4 regions of the Sphingomonas plantiphila genome follow, and region 1 is predicted to be linked to each of the others. Evidence: predicted binding sites of a transcription regulator. Region 1 holds the regulator's gene; each other region holds the start of a gene.

Region 1 (3,207 bases):
CCGCGATGCGTTAGGGCGGCGCTGACCGTGTCAGATTGGAAGTCCGGCTATTCGCGATCCGAACTGGACCAGGCGCAGGATCGCTATGACGTCCGGTTTCCGTCGGACCTGTATGCGCTGCTCCTCGATCGCAATCCCGCGCGCGGCTACGCGTGGGACCGTGAAGATCCGACAATTCGCCACATGCTGGCATGGCCGCTCGACTGCCTGTTGTTCGATGTCGATCATGGGTCGTGGTGGCCAGCTTGGGGTGAACGACCGATCGACCGTATGGCGCGACACGAAGTTGTGCGCGATGCGATCCGCGCTGCGCCGAAGCTGATCCCCATTCTTGGGCATCGGTTCCTTCCCGCGACGCCGGACGAAGCCGGTAATCCAGTATTTTCCATGCATGGATTCGACACGATCCAGTACGGCGCGAACCTCGCTGAATATTTCAGCAAAGAGTTCTGCGGCACGCACCACGATGGCGCCTCGCGCCGCATCGCCTTCTGGTCTGATCTTGCCGAGGAGCCAGAGCGGGTGATCGTACACGATCCGGACAGCGACGGGATCGATTAGGCGCCACTCACCCGCGCGGGCGCGTTCACGCATGGCCCGCGGCAGTTTCCTGGTTCGGCGTGATACGAAAAACCGTCGTCTGGCGGCAAGCAAGCGTGACGTGCCAGCCTGATCTACGCCCCACCCGGGAACCGCTCAAACTCGGGAAGGCCGTGCGCGTCCTTCATCCAGCCGACGCGGTCGGCGACCTGGATATGCGCGGCGGCGGGGACGGCGTCGGGATCGTCGAGGGTCGATGCCTGGATGTCGACAAGTCCCGGCAGGTTCTGCGCATTGCGGTAGAACAGCCCGGTCCCGCAGGTGGAGCAGAACCAGCGCTGGCCAGTCTCGGACGAGGCATATTCGCGCGGCTCGCCCTTGGTCACGCTCAGGGCATCTTCGGGATACATCGCCCAGCCGACCATCGGCGCGCCAGCGCAGCGCCGACAATCGGTGCAGTGGCAGAGTGCCTGCCCGCCATGCATCGGCTCGCCCGCGATCTCGTACCGCACCGCGCCGCAATGACATCCACCGGTCAGGGCCATGTCGCTCTCCCATGGTCTTGCGCAGGGGCAATGCTGCGCTTTCTAGCCCTCGCGACGTTCGCCCCTCGCCCACGGGAGAGGGGCGATCGCACGTCTCAGTAGCGCCGCAGCAGCCCTGCCAACCGCCCCTGCACGCGCACCTGATCGGGGCGATAGCGCTGGGGGTCATAGCTGCGGTTGGCGGGATCGAGCCGCACCATGCTGCCCTCGGTGCGGAAATATTTCAGCGTCGCTTCCATATCCTCGATCAGGGCGACGACGATCTCGCCGTCGCGCGCCGAATCCTGGCGGCGGATCAGCGCATAGTCGCCGTCGAAGATCCCCGCATCGACCATCGAATCCCCGGCGACCTCAAGCGCATAATGCTCGCCCGACCCCAGCAGCGCGGCGGGGACGGGAAGCATCGTCGATCCCTCCAGCGCCTCGATCGGCACACCCGCGGCGATGCGGCCGTGCAGCGGGATTTCGACCACGTCATTGGCGGGCTGCGGCGCAGGGCGCGGCATCGCAACGACGTTCGACCGTGCAGCAGGCTTCTTGGCCTCGCCACGCTCGGGCATCTTGACCACTTCGAGCGCGCGCGCACGATTGGGCAGGCGACGCAGGAAGCCGCGCTCCTCGAGCGCGGAAATCAGGCGGTGCACGCCCGACTTGGATTTCAGGTCGAGCGCGTCCTTCATCTCCTCGAACGATGGCGACACACCCGTATCGGCCAGCCGGTCGGCGATGAAGCAGATCAACTCGTGCTGCTTCTTCGTAAGCATAGGACGGTCTCCATCCAGAACAGACGCGGAACGTTTACGCCTTGTTCTACCCTCCGTCAAGCGCGACGATCATCCAAGGTCGAGGATTTGTACCGAGTCGCCCGCTTTCGCCGGGGGTGCGTGCGCGGGACGCACGATCAGGCAGTCGGATTCGGCAAGGGTCCGCAGCATCGAACTGTCCTGCCGGGCGGCGGCGTGCACCCGCCCGTCACGGTGCACCGCGCGCAGATGATCCGTGCGCGCACCCCCGGCGGGCAGATCATGGCCGAGCGTCGCGCGGCGCGTGGCCGTGAGCGGGTCAGCGGCGCCCGCAAGATGCGCGATCATCGGACAAACGAACAACAGCGCGGTGACATGGGCGGAGACCGGGTTGCCGGGCAATCCGATCACCACCGTGTCGCGCATCCTGCCCGCCATCATCGGCTTGCCCGGCCGCACCGCGACGCGCCAGAAATCGATCGCGGCGCCCGCCGCCTCCAGCGCAGGACGGACCAGGTCATGGTCCCCGACCGACGCTCCGCCGGTCGTCACCAGCAGGTCGGCATCGACGGCCGCGAAGGCCGCGGTCAGCGAATCGCGCCGGTCGGGCAGGATGCCGAGATCGGTCAGCTCGACGGGGAGGGGGGCAAGCATCGCCGCGAGCATCGCGCCGTTGCTTTCCGGCACCTGGCCGGGCGCCAGCGTTTCGCCGGGCGCGCACAGTTCGTCGCCGGTTGCGGCGATAGCGACGCGGAGTCGTCGGCGAACGGGGAGGGTGGAATGGCCCGCGACCGCGGCGAGCGCGATGCGCGTCGGCGTGATGCGCGCACCCGGCGCGATCAGCGTGTCGCCCGCGTGAAAGTCCAGTCCCGCGGCGCGGACATGCGCGCGCGCGTGCGGCGGCCCTTCACCGTCGAGCATGACCGTGTCGCCATCGCGCTGTGCCTCCTCCTGGATCAGCACGGAGTCGGCGCCATCGGGGAGCGCGGCGCCGGTAAAGATGCGCGCCGCCTCGCCGGGCTGGACGACGCGTGCGAGCGGGCGACCCGCGGCGCTTTCGCCGACCAATCGCCAGGGGCCGGGCAGGTCGTCGAAGCGGATCGCATATCCGTCCATCGCCGATAGCGGGCGGTCGGGTTGGGTGCGCAACGCGGCGACGGCTTCGGCGGCCCAGCGTCCGGCGGCCGCCTGCAACGGAACCTGCGTCGCCGCAACCGGCGCGGCCAGTGCGAACAGGCGGGCTTGCGCCTCGGCGACGGAAATCATCTCGGCCATCGCGTCCCGATTAGCGGCGACGGTGCCCCGGGTCGAGCGTCAGCGCGGGCGCGCCGCGTCGCTCAGCAGCCCCATCTCGTGCGGACGCAGCGGCAGGCGAAATT
Region 2 (3,207 bases), on a different contig from region 1:
GCCAGCTCGCCGGCGGAGTCGCGCACGACTTTAACAACATCCTGACCGCGATCATCGGCCATTGCGACCTGATGCTGATGCGCCACGCGCCGGGCGATAGCGATTATGACGACATCCAGCAGATTCTGCTGAATTCCAATCGCGCCGCGGCGCTGACGCGTCAGTTGCTTGCCTTTTCGCGGCAGCAGACGCTGCGGCCGCAAGTCCTGCAGATTCCCGACGTCATTTCCGAGGTGTCGAACCTGCTCAAGCGGCTGTTGGGCGAAACGGTCGAGCTGGTCGTCAATCACGGGCGCAATCTCGGCCCGGTCCGCGCCGATCCCGGCCAGCTGGAGCAGGTAGTCGTGAACCTGGCGGTCAATGCGCGCGACGCGATGCTTGCCAAGAACCCGCGCGGCGGCGGGACGTTGACGATCGAGACCCTGAGCGTCCCGGCGCACGAGGTGCGGGCGATGGATGACGAGGTTCTGCCGGTCGGCGACTATACCGCGCTGCGCGTTTCGGACACCGGCACCGGCATCGCGCAGGACGCGCTTGCCCATATCTGGGAGCCGTTCTTCACCACCAAGGAGGTGGGGAAGGGTACGGGACTGGGCCTTTCGACCGTCTACGGTATCATCAAGCAGTCGGGCGGCTACATCTTCGCCGAGAGCGAGGCGGGGAAGGGGGCGACCTTCACGATCTACTTGCCGGTTCACGCCGCCGCCGAACCCGCCGCGCAACTGAGTGCGGCAAAGGCGGTGCAGGGCGATCTGTGGGGGACCGGCACGGTCTTGCTGGTCGAAGACGAGGCGATGGTCCGCGCGGTCGCCGAGCGCGCGCTGGCGCGGCAGGGCTATACGGTGCTGACCGCCGAGAATGGCGAGGCGGCTCTCGAGTTGCTCGAGACGAGCGACAAGCCCGATCTGCTGATCAGCGACGTGGTGATGCCGACGATGGACGGCCCGACGATGGTCCGCCACGCGCGCAAGAAATATCCCGACCTCAAGATCATCTTCATGTCGGGCTATGCCGAGGAGCAGCTGCGCAAGTCGATCGATATCGACAAGGTCGCGTTTCTTCCCAAACCATTTTCGGTGCAGCAGCTCGCCGAGCTCGCGCGATCCGTTATGACTGCGAAATAGCGTTCGGAAAATAAGGGCTTGGCGAGGCCGCAAGACTGCGGCAAGCGTGCACCATGACCTCTCCCCAGCGTATTCTCATTGTCGAAGACGAGCCCCTGATTGCCATGATGCTCGAGGATTTCCTCGAGATGCTCGGCAAGGATCTGGCCGGCTCGGCCGATAGCGTCGCGACGGCCCTGTCGGTGATCGAGACCGGGGAGGTCGAAGCCGCGATCCTCGACGTCAACCTGTCCGGCGGCGAGAAAAGCTGGCCGGTGGCCGATGCGCTGGCGGCGGCGGGGATTCCGTTTGTCCTGGCGACGGGCGGCAGCGGCGACATGGTCGCCGATGGCTACAAGGATCGCCCGGTCCTTCCCAAACCGTTCACGATGGACGCGGTGGAGAAGGCGCTCGACGCGCTCTGAGTTCGTGCCGAGCGGCCACCCGGGTGGCTCACGGCACTGAGACCCCAGACCGACTAGGGCTGCGCAGCTGCAGCGACCCGCGCGGCCGCGCTTGGCGGGGCCGGCGCGGCTGCGCGCATCGTCCTCCACGTCCAGAACAAAAAAAGATCGTTCCTCACTTGTTCCTGTGGAACAAATGGTATACGCAGCAGATCAGGATCGGCGAGAGCGTGTTGAAGACAGCGCGCAAAGCCTCTAGCGACGGAGACTTCTGATGGCGGCTTCCCTCAAGGTGATCGAAGGAAAGATGGGCATTTCTCCGGACAAGCAAAAGGCGCTCGACGCGGCGCTGGCACAGATCGACCGCGCATTCGGCAAGGGTAGCGCGATGAAGCTCGGCTCGAAGGAGACGATGCAGGTCGAGGCGATCTCGACCGGCTCGCTCGGGCTCGACATCGCACTTGGCGTCGGCGGTTTGCCGCGCGGCCGCGTCATCGAAGTCTACGGTCCGGAAAGCTCGGGCAAGACGACGCTGGCGCTGCATGTCATCGCCGAGGCGCAGAAGAATGGCGGCACCGCTGCGTTCGTCGACGCAGAGCATGCGCTCGACCCGGTCTATGCCAAGAAGCTGGGCGTCAACATCGACGAACTGATCGTCTCACAGCCCGATACCGGCGAGCAGGCGCTGGAGATCACCGACACGCTGGTGCGGTCGAATGCGATCGACGTGCTGGTGGTCGATTCGGTCGCCGCGCTGGTACCGCGCGCCGAAATCGAGGGCGAGATGGGCGACAGCCATGTCGGTCTGCAGGCACGCCTGATGTCGCAATCGCTGCGCAAGCTGACCGGTTCGATCAGCCGCTCGCGCTGCATGGTGATCTTCATCAACCAGCTGCGCATGAAGATCGGCGTGATGTACGGCAACCCCGAGACCACGACCGGCGGCAATGCGCTGAAGTTCTACGCCTCGGTCCGCCTCGACATCCGTCGCACCGGACAGATCAAGGATCGCGACGACATCATCGGCAACGCGACGCGCGTGAAGGTGGTGAAGAACAAGGTCGCCCCGCCGTTCAAGCAGGTCGAATTCGACATCATGTATGGCGAGGGGATCTCCAAGATCGGTGAGATCCTCGATCTCGGCGTCAAGGCCGGGCTGGTCGAGAAGGCCGGCGCCTGGTTCAGCTATGACAGCATCCGCATCGGCCAGGGGCGTGAGAACGCAAAGACGTTCCTCAAGGAGAATCCCGATGTCTGCGCCAGGCTGGAAGCGGCCATTCGCGGACGCACCGAGCAGGTCGCCGAAGAGATGATGACCGGACCGGATGCCGAGGACGATCTCTAAGCGCGGGATTTACGGATAGCGGGGTTAAGGCCCCGGCAAGGATGAGCGGGCAGGATTGCCTGTATCGCGGGCCGTGCCGATCCGAGCTGGACGGCGGCGGTCAAGGGACGAGCATCCCACTGGAAGGCCCGGCGCAGTGCGCCGGGCCTTTCCATTTGTGCCGCATCCGCGCACGCTATGCTTCGATCATCACCTGTCCGAGCGGAGCTTGCCATGATTACCGTCCATCACCTCGAAAACTCGCGTTCGCAGCGTGTGCTCTGGCTGCTCGAGGAGCTGGGACTTCCCTACGAGATCCGCCGCTATGAGCGGAACCCCAGGACGATGCTGGCTCCGCCCGAACTGCGTGCGGTGC
Region 3 (3,207 bases), 2.4 Mb from region 1:
GTGACGAGCAGCATGTCGTTGTCGCGCTGGTGCAGGCCGATGCTGGGCTCGTCGAGGACGTAGAGAACGCCGGAGAGGCCCGAGCCGATCTGCGAGGCGAGGCGGATGCGCTGGCTCTCGCCGCCCGACAGCGTGCCGCTGGTGCGATCGAGGTTGAGGTAGTCGAGCCCGACATTGTTGAGGAAGCCGAGGCGTTCGTCGATTTCCTTGAGGATCGCCCTGGCGATCTCCTGCTGCTGCGGGGTGAGCGCGTCGGGCAGCGTCTTGAAGAAGGGGACCGCGTCGGCGACCGACAGGCGGGTGACGCTGGAGATGTCGCGCATCGCCACCTTGACCGCCAGCGCCTCGGGCTTGAGGCGGGCGCCGTGGCAGGTCTCGCACGCATGCGCGGCCTGGTACTTGCTCAGCTCCTCGCGCATCCACGCGCTTTCGGTCTGCAGCATGCGGCGGTTGAGGTTGCCGATGACGCCCTCGAACGGCTTCTTCACGTCGTAGCTCTTGCGGCCGTCGATAAAGGTGAGCGTGACCGGCTTGCCGCGGCTGCCATGGAGGATGAGGTAGTGGACCTCCTCGGGCAGGTCCTTCCACGGGGTTTCGAGGCTGAAGCCGAATTCGCCCGCGAGGCTGCCGAGCACCTGCATGTAATAAGGGCTGGGCGGGTTGGACTTGGCCCAGGGGACGACGGCGCCCTTCTTGATGCTGAGATCGTGGTTGGGGACGACGAGGTCTTCGTCGAAGATCTGCTTTTCGCCGAGGCCGTCGCATGCCGGGCACGCGCCCTGCGGGGCGTTGAAGGAGAACAGGCGCGGCTCGATCTCGGCGATGGTGAAGCCGCTGACCGGACAGGCGAAGCGTTCGGAGAAGACGATGCGGTTGTCGGGGATACCGGTGTTCTTCATGCCGCCTTTAGCCCTCTCTCCTTCAGGGGAGAGGGTTGGGAGAGGGGCCTGTCCTTCGGCGACAAACGCCTGCGGGGCTTCGCGAACCGCACTGCCCCTCTCCCCTGAAGGGGAGAGGGAGCCTACCGTGGTATCGACCAGATCGACGTACGCCAGGCCGTCGGCGAGCTTGAGCGCGGTCTCGAAGCTCTCCGCGAGGCGCGTGGCGATGTCGTCGCGGACGACGAGGCGGTCGATCACCACCTCGATGTCGTGCTTGTACTTCTTGTCGAGCGCGGGGGCGTCCTCGATCAGGTACGTTTCGCCATCGATGCGGACGCGCTGGAAGCCGGCCTTCTGCCATTCGGCGAGTTCCTTGCGATACTCGCCCTTGCGGCCGCGCACGACCGGGGCGAGGAGCAGCAGGCGCGTGCCCTCGGGGAGCGCGAGGACGCGGTCGACCATCTGGCTGACGGTCTGCGCGCTGATCGGCAGGCCGGTCGCGGGGCTGTAGGGGATGCCGATGCGCGCCCAGAGCAGGCGCATGTAATCGTAGATCTCGGTCACCGTCGCGACGGTCGAGCGCGGGTTGCGGCTGGTGGTCTTCTGCTCGATGCTGATCGCGGGCGAGAGGCCATCGATATGCTCGACATCGGGCTTCTGCATCATCTCGAGGAACTGGCGCGCATAGGCGCTCAGGCTCTCGACATAGCGGCGCTGGCCCTCGGCATAGATGGTGTCGAAGGCGAGGCTGGACTTGCCCGAGCCGGACAGGCCGGTGATGACGGTGAGCGTGTCGCGCGGAATGTCGATGTCAACGCCCTTGAGATTGTGCTCGCGCGCGCCGCGGACGGAAATATGCGTAAGTGCCATGCAGGGAGTTCTAGCTTTGTTCTTGAGGGGATGCTAGGGGGCAGATAGGGGCGCGGGCCGCCGGTTGCGAGGGGTGGAGCGGCCCCTTGTTACCGGCGGGGGCTCGCCCCATTTGCGGCGCTGGCCGTTTCCGAAGGGACACCGATGCACAATCTGTACGACGTTTCGATCCCGCCGATGATCCGCGCGCTAACCAGCATGAAGGCGTTCCTGGAAAAGGGCCGCGCCTATGCCGAGGCGCAGGGGTGGGACGAGGCGGAACTGACGCAGGCGCGGCTGGCCGACGACATGCACCCGCTGACCGCGCAGGTGCAGCGCGCGAGCGACAGCGCCAAGTTCCTGGCGGTGCGCGTCGGCGGGGTGGAGAGCGTCGCGATGGCGGACGAGGAGGCGAGCTTCGCGGACCTGGCCGCGCGGATCGACCGGACGATCGACTTCCTGAAGGCCGCGCCGCGCGACGGGTTCGACGGCAAGGAAGAGACCGAGGTGGTGCTGAAGACCCCGCGCGGCGACGTGCCGTTCCGCGGCGCGGACTATGTGTTCAACTTCGCGCTCCCGAACTTCTATTTTCATGTCACGACGGCCTATGCGATTTTGCGGATGAAGGGCGTGCCGGTCGGCAAGCTCGATTTCCTCGGGGCGCGGTGAGGCGGCCGGGCGCGGCATCGGCGCGCGATCAGTCCGCCCTGCCCCGCCCGCCCCGCCGGCTGCGGCCCGTGGTCATCGGATCGGGCTTGCGCGGCGGGGTCCAGTCGGCGGGACGCGAGAGCCGCGCGCGGCTGGTGCCGAGCCCCATCGCACCGGGTTGCTGTCGCGTCAGCCCGTCGGTATCTGCGGCGGCGGCATCGGCGCTGTCCGCCCCGCCGCGCAGCAGCGCGATGCGGTCGCGCAGCCGCCGCGCCTCTTCGAAGTCCATCGCCGCGGCGGCGGCCTCCATCCGGGCGGTGAGCGTTGCGATGCTGTCGTCCATCGCGAGGTAACGGACGGCGCACGCAGAAGTGCCGCACGCACCGGCGGCAATGGCAATCGGGCGCGGGAACGCCGACAACACAAGCGGCACCGTCGCCGCAAGCATTCTGGACTGGGACAAGAGCGGGTTATGGGTACGGATACGCCGGAAAGCATCGACGCGGCGGCGCTCGCCTTTTGCGCGACGATCGCGCCGGGCATGCCCGAATATGTCGACGTGGTCCCGGGCGAAGGCGCGCAGATCGCCTATTGCTTCAGCAACGCCGCGGAAGCGGTGCGGCGGCATGGCGGGTCGGTTGCCTATGGCTGGATCATCTGGCGCTGGCCGGGCCGCTATTTCGAGGCGGAGCATCACGCGGTGTGCCGCCGTTCGGACGGGACGCTGCACGACGTGACGCCGATGCTGTACGGACAGACGCGTATCCTGTTCCTGAGCGATCCGGGCGCGGTGTTCGACCCCACCCGCTTCCGTCCCAACCGGCTGATG
Region 4 (3,207 bases), 300 kb from region 1:
CGGTCTTGTAGTGCTTGGCATAGCGGTTGAGCACGTCGGGCGTCAGCAGCCAGTTCTCGTTCACCTGGCTGGGATATTCCACGAAGTCGCGCGGCGTGCCGGCCAGGCCCGGATAATAGACCTGGCTGAGCAGGCTGTGCAGCGCATGCCCGAATTCGTGGAACAGCGTCGAGGCATCGTCGATGCTGATCAGCGTCGGCTCGCCGGTACCGCCCTTGGTGAAATTGTTGTTATTCGACGCCAGCACGATCTTGTCGCCGCGCAGGCCCGAGCGGCTGCGATAGCTGGTCGCCCACGCGCCCGAGCGCTTGCCGGCGCGGGCGAAATTGTCGAGATAGAAGATCCCGACCGTCTCATCCTTGCGCTTCACCTCGAAGGTGCGGACATCGGGGTGGAACACCGGGATCGCCCCGGTATTTTCCTTGAACTCGAGATCGTAGAGCCGCCCGGCGGCATAGAACATGGCGTTGACCATGTTGTTGAGCTCGAGATACGGCTTCACCTCGCTCTCATCGAGGTCGTACTTCGCCTTGCGGACCTTTTCCGCATAATAGCGATAGTCCCAGCCCTCGATCGTGATCTTGGGACCCTTGCCCGCCTTCGCCTCGGCATCGGCGAGCGCCTGCATGTCGGCGACTTCCTGCTTTACCCGCGCGACCGCCGCGGGCCAGACCGACATCATCAGCTTGGTCGCATTCTCCGGCGTCTCCGCCATCGTATCGTCCATGCGGTAATGGGCGTGGGTCTTGAAGCCGAGCACCTTGGCGCGCTCCTGGCGCAGCTTCAGGATCTGCGCGATCGTGGCATTGGTATCGTTCGCGTCGCCATTGTCGCCGCGGTTGATATAGGCCTTGTACACCTTTTCGCGCAGCGGGCGGTTGGTCGCGTACATCAGGAAAGGCTGCATCGACGAGCGGGTGTTCTTGACCGCCCATTTGCCCGCCTGTCCGCGTGCCTTGGCCTCCTCGGCAAGGCTTGCCTTGAAGCTGTCGGGCAGGCCGGCGAGATCGGCCTCATTGTCGATGATGATCGCGGTCTCCTCGTCCGCCAGCACCTTGCGGCTGAACTCGGTATAGAGCTTGGCGAGTTCGCCGTTGATCCGCTTGACCTCGGCCTTCTGCGCCGCGTCGAGCAGCGCGCCCGAGGTCACGTAATCGCGATATTCGCGCTCGAGCAGACGCATCTGCTGGGCATTGAGGCCGAGCGTCTCGCGCTTGTCGTACAGCGTCTTGACCCGCTGGAACATCTTGGGGTCGAGGCTCATCTCAGTGAAGAAGGCCGACAGCTTCGGGCTCCATTCGGCCGCGATCTTCTGAACCTCGGGACTGGCGAGATTGCTGGTATAGACGCCCCAGACCGGGAACACGCGGGCCAGCGAATTGGTCGTCTTCTGGCCTGCTTCGATCGTGTTGGCGAAGGTGGGTGCGGCGGGATTGTCGCGGATCGCGGCGAATTGTGCGCGCGCCTCGGCCATCCCCTTCTCGAATGCCGCCGGGAACATGGCGGGCTTGATCTTGTCCCACTGGGGAACGCCCTCGAACGGGCCGGGCCATTTGTCGAGCATGGGGGCAGGATCCGGTGCAGTGGTGGCAGGCGTGGCGGCGGGCGTCTGTGCCGCGGCGGGCAGCACGGCGAGAAGAGAGGCGGTGGCAAGCAGGATCGCGCCGGAAACGGGCTTCATCAAATTCCCCTGGGAGTTGGTGTGATAGCGGGATGATACGCGGTGAGCACTGCTTGGCAAGCTTGACTCGACGAACGACAGGAACAAAATAGGAACAAATTTCACGAGTCGGAGTCTTTAGTCGGATCATGGCCGATCCCGCCGTCATCAGCCAGCTGCGAGAAACGCTGCGCGGCATCGAGGGAAGCGGCTTTCGCCGCCGCCCGGTGCTGCCGTTCGGCATGCAGCGAATGGACGCGCGGCTGGCCGATGGCGGGCTGCGGCTCGATGCATTGCACGAAGTGGCGGCGGCAACCCCCGATCTCACAGACGATGCTGCCGCGACATTGTTCGTCGCGGGGATCGCGGCGCGCGCCTGGGGTCCGGTGCTGTGGGTGGTGCGCCGCCGCGATCTGTTCGCCCCCGGCCTGTACCAGGCGGGACTGGCGCCAAAGCGCGTGCTCTATGCCGAGGCGTCGGACGATGCCGAGCTGCTGGCGATCATGGAGGAAGGGCTGCGCCATCGCGGGCTCGGCGCGGTGGTGGGCGAGGCGCGCCGCGTGGCGATGCCCGCGACGCGGCGTCTGCAGCTCGCGGCCGAGGGCGGGCGCACCGTCGCGCTGCTGATGAAGCGCCATCCGCGCCAGGGCGGCGACCCGCTCGGCGCGCCGTCTGCGGCGGTGACGCGCTGGCGGGTGGGCTGTGCCCCGTCCTCCCCGCTGCCGGTCGAGGGGGTGGGACGCGCGCGCTGGCAGCTTGAGCTGGCACGACAAAAGGGGGGCGATCCTTTCGAGATTCTAGTGGAGGCGTGCGATGAAACGGGTCGCTGCGCTCTACCTGCCCGACTGGCCGATCGAACGGCTGGCGCAGGCGGAGCGGACACGCGCACAGACCGCGCCGCCGCCTGACCCCGGCGCTGTGGCCGATGCGATGGCACTGCGTGCAGGCGCGGTGGCCGAACAGGAGGTTGCCTGCTCGGTCCCGCGCGGCGGCGGCTGGCGGCCCGGCGCGCGCTGGGCGCGGGAAGAACGCGAGCGCCAGATCGCCGCGTTGCCCGCGCACCAGCGCCCGTCGATCCGCGAGCTGGGGCGGCGCGACGAAGCCGCGGGCAACCCGTTCCGGCCGATGCAGTCGGACGAGGTGCGCAGTCAGATTCCGGCGGGCAAGCCGCCTGCGCCCAAATTCCTCCCCGAGATTGCTCGGGGAGGGGGACCGTCGCGCAGCGATGGTGGAGGGGCCGCGCCGCAGGTGCGGAATGCGAGGAGTCCGGTAACCGCTGCTATGCGGCGGCCCCTCCACCCCGCCCTGCGGGCGCGGTCCCCCTCCACGAGCCAGCTCGGGGAAGAATTGGTCCCTCGAGTCACCTCCATCCGCACCGGCAATCGCGTGCTGGTCGCCGCCGCCTGTCCCGCCGCCCGCGCGCTGGGCATTGCCCCTGGCATGGCGGTGACGCAGGCGCGGGCGCAGGTGCCGGGACTCGACGTTCGCCCCGCCGACCCCGAGGGCGATCGCGCCGCGCTTCACGCCCTCGCGCTGCTGGCTGCACG

Evidence for each region. Region 1 encodes LexA, which represses DNA repair genes until DNA is damaged. Its sites were predicted from a motif close to GTTCCNCNCTTGTTCT; they were not measured.
Region 2: a site for LexA is predicted at 1,678-1,693, ahead of recA (recombinase RecA). Genes of this name have one in related genera too.
Region 3: a site for LexA is predicted at 1,759-1,774, ahead of uvrA (excinuclease ABC subunit UvrA). Genes of this name have one in related genera too.
Region 4: a site for LexA is predicted at 1,762-1,777, ahead of ABS767_RS01935 (ImuA family protein). Genes of this name have one in related genera too.

What each region holds. Positions count from the first base shown of each region.
Region 1 covers NZ_JBELQC010000001.1:110,127-113,333, reverse strand. Annotated here, with positions in the region: gene ABS767_RS00535 (hypothetical protein) at 28-561, shown strand; gene ABS767_RS00530 (GFA family protein) at 675-1,085, opposite strand; gene lexA (transcriptional repressor LexA) at 1,181-1,849, opposite strand; gene ABS767_RS00520 (molybdopterin molybdotransferase MoeA) at 1,919-3,103, opposite strand; gene ABS767_RS00515 (PilZ domain-containing protein) at 3,143-3,207, opposite strand, start outside.
Region 2 covers NZ_JBELQC010000002.1:426,817-430,023, reverse strand. Annotated here, with positions in the region: gene ABS767_RS14315 (hybrid sensor histidine kinase/response regulator) at 1-1,124, shown strand, start outside; gene ABS767_RS14310 (response regulator) at 1,178-1,528, shown strand; gene recA (recombinase RecA) at 1,782-2,852, shown strand; gene ABS767_RS14300 (glutathione S-transferase family protein) at 3,066-3,207, shown strand, end outside.
Region 3 covers NZ_JBELQC010000001.1:2,462,842-2,466,048, reverse strand. Annotated here, with positions in the region: gene uvrA (excinuclease ABC subunit UvrA) at 1-1,751, opposite strand, end outside; gene ABS767_RS11750 (DUF1993 domain-containing protein) at 1,896-2,399, shown strand; gene ABS767_RS11745 (UvrB/UvrC motif-containing protein) at 2,428-2,721, opposite strand; gene ABS767_RS11740 (hypothetical protein) at 2,851-3,207, shown strand, end outside.
Region 4 covers NZ_JBELQC010000001.1:406,744-409,950, forward strand. Annotated here, with positions in the region: gene ABS767_RS01930 (M3 family metallopeptidase) at 1-1,681, opposite strand, end outside; gene ABS767_RS01935 (ImuA family protein) at 1,810-2,568, shown strand; gene ABS767_RS01940 (DUF6504 family protein) at 2,474-3,207, shown strand, end outside.